3 regions of the Desulfofundulus salinus genome follow, and region 2 is predicted to be linked to each of the others. Evidence: predicted binding sites of a transcription regulator. Region 2 holds the regulator's gene; each other region holds the start of a gene.

Region 1 (2,268 bases), 770 kb from region 2:
GGAAAGGCAGGGTTTTCCGGCGGGACAGCCAGTTAAAGCGGGTGTCTTTGAGGGACAGCACCACCGTTCTGCCGGCACATCCTCCCGCCCGGGCCCGCCGGGCCACCCGGTCGGCCAGCTCCCATAGCACCACCTTGATCTCCTCGCCCCGGTAATCCCGGGGAAGGGTGATTTGCTGCCCGATGCTTTTCACCTGCTTCAAACTGCCGGGATCCACCGGGCTGTGGTCGATACCCCGGGCGCAGAACCACAGGGCTTCTCCGTAGACCCCAAATCGCCTTTTAAGGACATCCACCGGGAAGTTGGCCAGGTCGCCAATGGTATGGATGTTCAACTTTCTCAGGTGCTCTTCGTAACGGGGGCCCACGCCGAAAAGTTCCCGCACCGGCAGGGGCCACAGGCGCCGGGGTACATCCTCGAAAGTGAGCTGGGTGAGGCCGTCGGGTTTTTGCAGTTCCGCCGCCATTTTGGCCAGGAGCTTGTTGGGGCCAATCCCCACGCTGCAGGTGATGCCCACTTCCTGGCGAATGCGTGCTTTCAGCCGGCGGGCAATTTCCACCGGGGAACCCAGGAGCTTCCGGCAGCCGGTAACGTCCAAAAAGGCTTCGTCAATGGAAAAAGGCTCCACCAGGGGGGTGAAGTCGTGCAGGATGCGCAGGATACGGGCGGAAAAGCGAACGTAGAGGTCGTGCTGCGGCTTGATGAAGATTCCTTCGGGGCAGACCAGGCGGGCCTCGGCCACCGTCAGGCCGGTCTTCACCCCTTTGGCCCTGGCCTCGTAGCTGGCGGCCAGGACAATGCCGTGGCGCCTGGCCGGATCCCCGGCGACGATCACCGGCTTGCCCCGCAAGCCCGGATCCAGGGCCTGATGGACGCTGGCAAAAAAGGCGTTCATGTCAACCAGCAAAATGGCCCGGGACATAATAAAACCTCCTGCCCTGAACAAGTGTTCTGATCTCATTTTATCCAGAACAATTGTTCTCTGGCAAGAGGTAAATATTTCCTGGGCAACCGCTGTCCAGGGACCTTCGTACCGGCTACCCCACCAGGGAAAACCGCTGCAATAAAGGGAAGGGATCGACCAGGTGTTTTTTCAACCAACCGGATGCCTCCCCCAACCCGAAAGCCAGGCCCATTAATTCGGTAAAGTAAAACACGGGGATGCCCTCTTGAGCCGGGCGGCGCATCTCCAGGTTGTTCTGGCACAACGGACAGGCGCTAACCAGGGCGTCGGCCCCGGCTTCCCGGGCGGCGGACAAAAGCCGGGCAACCAGCTGCTCCACCACCTCCGGCCGGGTCAGGGAAAGCCCGGCCCCGCAACAGGTGGTTTTATAACACCAGGGAACCGGCTCCGCCCCCAGGGCGGCAACCAGCTCATCCAGGGAGGTGGGGTCTTCGGCCCGGTCAAAGGGGCGCACTTCGGGCGGTCGGACTAAAAGGCACCCATAATAGCAGGCCAGCTTTAGACCAGTCAGGGACTGCCGTACCGTTTGGGCAACCCTTTCCATGCCCACCTGTACCCTGACCACTTCCAGAAAGGAATAAATCTGGATCTCACCGGTGTAGGAAAAGCCCGCCAGCATTTCTCCCCGCGCCCTTTCCCCGGGGTCATGCCTCATCTGGTGGTCGGCTTTGGACAGGCGGGTGTAACAGGCCGAGCAGGGCACCACCAGGTCCCGACCCTGCTGCTGGGCCAGGGCGATATTGTGGGCCGCCAGTCCCAAAGTCAGGTCTTTGTTCACCGCGTGGGCCGAAGAGGAGCCGCAGCAGGTCCAGCCGGGCAGCTCCACCAGCTCCAGCCCCAGAGCCCCGGCCACCGCCCGGGTGGAAAGGTTGTATTCCACCCCGGTGGCCTCCAGGGAGCAGCCAGGATAGTAGCTGTATTGCATGATGATGCACCTCTTCCAGAAAACGATCAAAAACGCTTGTCGCCAGAGAGGCACGGCGTTGCCCCTGTTTACCCCTGCCCGCCGGCCCGCTCAAAGATCTGGCGCACCGCCGGGTCTTTTTTGAGGCGCGGTAACAGGGGCAGCTTACCCCGCCGGAAGAGCTGCCAGCCCAGCTTCATATCCGCAAAAAGATTGCCGGTTTTTAACTTGTACTTGAGCATCAACATGGTTTCGTGAATCCGGCCGGTAGCCCTGATTTCATTGAGAAACAGATTATGAAACATTGGGCCGGTCTCACCGGCAGGGGTAATGCCACGCTCAACGGCCATTTGTTTTAATGTGTCCATTACCTCTGCGATGCGAATGCCGTTGGGACAGC
Region 2 (2,268 bases):
GCCGGAGGTGGCACGGAAACTGGAAAGCCCGGCCACCTGCATTCTCTGTGGGGTTTGTCACGCAGCCATGGATGATCCCGGGGAAGTAAAACCGGCGGCCCTGGTGAAGGGTTTGCGGTTGGCCCTGGATCCCCGGGATGTCCTGGGTGCCGCCCGCCTGCAGTTAATGAAGGTACCTCGTGACATTTTAAGGTTATTCATTAAAAATTTACCTGAAAAATGTCCCAAAGGAATCACGGTGCCTGAGGACGTATGCCACGTATAAATCAGACAAAGGAATGGCCATTAACGTGCCATTCCCTTGCGCTTGAGAAAGGAAGTGAACCATGATGAGCAGGTGTGCAGAATGTGGAATTTATGCTTGCTACACGGGTCAGACGGGGAAGATTCCGGAGCACTGTCCCATGAAATCCGAAGGCAGCGTTTTAGAGGAGGCCAGAAAGGAATACCAGGGGCCGGGCGTATTTAATCTAGCCCTTAACTCGGCCTTAACTGAATCTGCCGGTTACCGCAAATGGACCAGGCTGGAGGAAATCATCCAGTTCAGCCGCATGGCCGGCTTTACCAGATTGGGCTTGGCCTTCTGCGTTGGGTTGCGCAAGGAAGCAGCCGAGGTAGCAAAGATTTTCAAGCAGGCAGGATTTGTTGTCGAATCGGTAATGTGCAAGACCGGTTCTACGCCCAAAGAGTTTTTAGGTATACGGGACGAACAAAAGGTCCGCCCCGGTCAATTTGAACCCATGTGCAATCCCATCGCGCAGGCGCACATATTGAACCGGGCCGGAACGGAATTGAACGTTTTATTGGGCCTTTGTGTCGGGCATGATAGCTTATTTATCAAATATTCGGCAGCTCCGGTTACTGTGCTGGCAGTCAAGGATCGGGTGCTGGCCCATAATCCCCTGGGTGCCGTTTACGCTGCCCATTATTATACCCCGAAGCTGGTAGCTTACAAAAAGCCAGATTAGGGACAGGGGGAGGGGTTTTAAATTTAAAGTTTACGCAGCAAGCCCACTACCTTGCCAAGGATAAGCGGGTTTTTTACCCTGATGGGAGACATGGCCTTGTTTTCCGGTTGCAGGCGAATATGGTCGTTCTCCCGGAAGAATCTTTTTACCGTGGCTTCGTCTTCCAGAAGCGCTACCACAATGTCCCCGTTATCGGCGCTGGGCTGGCGCCGGACCACCACCAGGTCCCCATCCAGGATGCCAGCTTCAATCATGCTGTCGCCCCGGACGGTAAGCATGAAGAATTCTCCCTCTCCGGTAAAACTGGCCGGCAGGGGAAAAACATCTTCCTGGTTTTCCACGGCCAGGATGGGTTCACCGGCCGCTACCCGTCCTAAAAGGGGGACCATCCGCATGGGCTGGCTTGAGGGCAAAGTGCGCTCCAGTAGTTCCAGCGCCCGGGGTTTGGTGGGATCCCGGCGTAAGAGACCTTTATGTTCTAAACGCTTTAAATAGTTATGTACTGTAGAGCTGGATTTTAGCCCGACAATTTGACCAATCTCCCGAACCGAAGGGGGATAGCCTTTGGTGCGGATGTTTTCTTTAATTACTTCTAAAATAATCTTCTCCCGGGGAGTGAGTGCGGTGTTCATAACCCGTCAACCTCCCTTTTTGCTTTGAATTATACCATAAAGATATTTATAGAAAAACAGTTGTTCGAATTAATATTTTTTTATTTTTTAGAAGGGATTAGAAGATAATCGTCGAAATACTCTCGTAAAATTTGGATCACGTAGAAGGTGAGGCGGCATGCCCAGGTTGACCGTAGCCATTATTGGAGGTAATGAGGACGGTTATTCCATTTACCGCATGTTAAAGGCCGTGGGGGATGTGGAAATTTTGGGTGTGGCCGATCCCGATCCTTCATCCCCGGGAGTTAAAGCTGCGGCTGCGGACGGGGTTTTTACCACCGCCGATTATACGGAAATGGTACGCCTGCCCGGCGTGGATGTTTTGATCGAGGCTACCGGGGATCCGGAGATCCAGATGCACCTGCACCGGATAAAGCCGCGGAGAACGTCCATCATGGAGGCCCGGGCGCTGGATCTTATGCTGGCCGTATTAAGGGAAAAGGAAAAATTGCTTGAAGCCAGGCGAGTGCAGGGAGAACTGGCTGCCATCCTGGATTCGGTCCAGGAGGCCATCGAAGTGGCGGACTCTCGCGGTGTGATTAAGTACGTCAATCCGGCCTTTACCCGGATTACCGGCATCAGTGAAAGGGAACGGATTGGACAGAATATTTTTGAGGCTTCCCCCGATG
Region 3 (2,268 bases), 980 kb from region 2:
GATAAAAGTGGAGTTTGAACCGTAAAAAGGAACCCGGAGCTACTCCGGGTCTTTTACCAACGGGATAACCTTGTTTTCTAAAGGCTTCATTTCATTACCGCCGACAATAGCGGCTTTTATTTTTTCAACTATCTGGGCCGTTACTTCCGGGTACGATTTTAAGAACTTCCTCGCGTTCTCCATGCCCTGGCCCAGTTGCTCGCCGTTGAAAGAGTACCACGTGCCGGATTTTTGTATGATGTGCAACTTTTCCGCCATTTCCAGCACATCCCACTCCCTGGAAATCCCTTCACCATGGATCATGCTTACGGTCGTTTCCTTAAATGGCGGCGCAAGTTTGTTTTTGACCACCCTGATCAAGGTTCTGCTCCCGATTATTCCTTCCTTGTCTTTGATGTTTTCCTTCTTCCTCACCTCCAGGCGCATGGAGGCGTAAAATTTGAGCGCCCTGCCGCCTGGTGTCGTCTCCTGAATGGAGTTGAAGTTGCCGTGTCCCCCGCCCACTTTTTCCCGCAACTGATTGATGAATATAACCAAAGTCCTTGTCTTGTTGACAATGGCGGCGAGTTTGCGCAATGCCTGAGACATCAGACGGGCTTGCAGGCCGACCTGGAGTTCACCCATTTCCCCTTCTATTTCCGCCTTTGGCACCAGGGCCGCCACGGAATCTATCGCTATCACGTCTATCGCGCCGCTTTCGATGAGATCCTCGCAAATGTTCAGAGCCTGCTCCCCATAATCGGGCTGTGAAACGAGCAAGTTCTCAATGTCCACCCCGAGTTTCCTGGCGTACAGCGGGTCAAGCGAATGTTCCGCGTCTATAAATACCGCGGTACCTCCCGCTTTCTGCGCTTCGGCTATGGCATGCAGGGCAACGGTGGTCTTACCCGAGGACTCCGGTCCGAACAATTCAACAATGCGTCCGCGCGGCAGGCCACCAATGCCGGTTGCAATATCCAAAGACAGTATCCCGGTGGGTATCGCTTCCACGTTCATTCTCGGGTTTTCACCGAGACGCATGATGGATCCATCACCATATTTCTGCCTGATCCCCTTTAAAGCGTTTTCAAGCACTTCCTCCCTGGTGGCCGGCTTATCTTTCTCCGCTCTTGCCATTTCGCGCACCCCCAAACATATGTTTTAAGGGATTATAAAACAAAACCCGTTCTGATGCAAGGGAAATGTTACCATGGGGGTGAAAAGTTATGGTAGCACACGGAAAAATCCAGAAACTGACGAAAAAGCCTGATAACTCAAGAGAGATAAAGGGATTTCAGCAATTCCCGTTTTTTCAGCTTCTCGTGTTCCTCAGAATCCGTTTTACTTTCCGCTTTCTTTGTTTTTGATTTATTCTTCTCGACCCGGCCCTGCGGCCGCCCGGGTTCGTGCCTGTAATCCTCCCTGAGAGCGGCAACCAGCAGGCCGGGGACGTTCCTGATTTCCGTACCGCTGCCCATTTCACTGATAAGTTTGATTTTTTCCCTGATCTTTTCTTTTGGAAATTCCAGCAGGAGTTCCTCCAGGAACTCTGAAGGCACCCGGGCGCCGGTGGCCACCAGCACCGCCGCCTGCAACTCCCCCAAAACAGCGGTGTTAAGGCAGGGATGGGCGCTCGTTACAGGTTCGTCCGGCGTTTCGCCGCGGTTGTCTGCGGGCATATTCTCTCCCGGTTTTTGGTAATCAACGATGTCACGATCAACATCAACATCAACAACAACAAAATTATTATTTAATTCGTCTGAACCCATGGTAAGAGGGGGGGTGAAATTTTTACAGACCCCCCTCTGAAATTCGGAAAGTGGGGGGTATGAAATTTTTTCACACCCCCCGGCATGATCCACCCGGGTAAGAGGGGGGTCTGTATTTTTTACACACCCCTGTCCGGAATCAGGGGTTTCTTCCCCCTCGTTTTGAATAATCTGCTGCAGTTTTTCAAAGACAGGCGCCAGGTCATATTCATTGCTCAGCTGGCCGTTGCTGGAATCGTACCTGTTGCGGACAATGATCAGTCCCTTTTCAACCAGGCTTTTTTTATAGGAATGCAGGGTCTTTTCACTCACGCCGGTTAACTTGCTGAGTTCCCTGATGGAGGGATAAGGATCCTTAACGGTCCACCGGTAGCTCAAAAGGTGGCAGATAAAAGCCACCTCCTGGAAGGAAAGTCCCAATTCCCTCTGATAACGGAACAAAGCGGTGGGAATGGGAGCCACACCCTGCTCGGCAATTGTCCTGCCGTAAAGTTCGTAAAAACGGTTTGGATTTCCATTT

What was found. Region 2 encodes LexA, which represses DNA repair genes until DNA is damaged. Its sites were predicted from a motif close to CNAACANNTGTTNG; they were not measured.
Region 1: dinB (DNA polymerase IV) is a predicted target of LexA. The motif match lies at 969-982, and genes of this name have one in related genera.
Region 3: recA (recombinase RecA) is a predicted target of LexA. The motif match lies at 1,129-1,142, and genes of this name have one in related genera.

The regions. Positions count from the first base shown of each region.
Region 1 is NZ_RBWE01000001.1:2,706,937-2,709,204, forward strand. Features, by position in the region: gene dinB (DNA polymerase IV) at 1-922, opposite strand, end outside; gene D7024_RS13665 (CoB--CoM heterodisulfide reductase iron-sulfur subunit B family protein) at 1,038-1,889, opposite strand; gene D7024_RS13670 (4Fe-4S dicluster domain-containing protein) at 1,958-2,268, opposite strand, start outside.
Region 2 is NZ_RBWE01000001.1:1,939,156-1,941,423, reverse strand. Features, by position in the region: gene D7024_RS09995 (succinate dehydrogenase/fumarate reductase iron-sulfur subunit) at 1-265, shown strand, start outside; gene D7024_RS09990 (DUF1847 domain-containing protein) at 330-968, shown strand; gene lexA (transcriptional repressor LexA) at 992-1,600, opposite strand; gene D7024_RS09980 (sigma 54-interacting transcriptional regulator) at 1,758-2,268, shown strand, end outside.
Region 3 is NZ_RBWE01000001.1:962,508-964,775, reverse strand. Features, by position in the region: gene D7024_RS04925 (LexA family protein) at 1-25, shown strand, start outside; gene recA (recombinase RecA) at 40-1,116, opposite strand; gene D7024_RS04915 (helix-turn-helix domain-containing protein) at 1,254-2,268, opposite strand, start outside.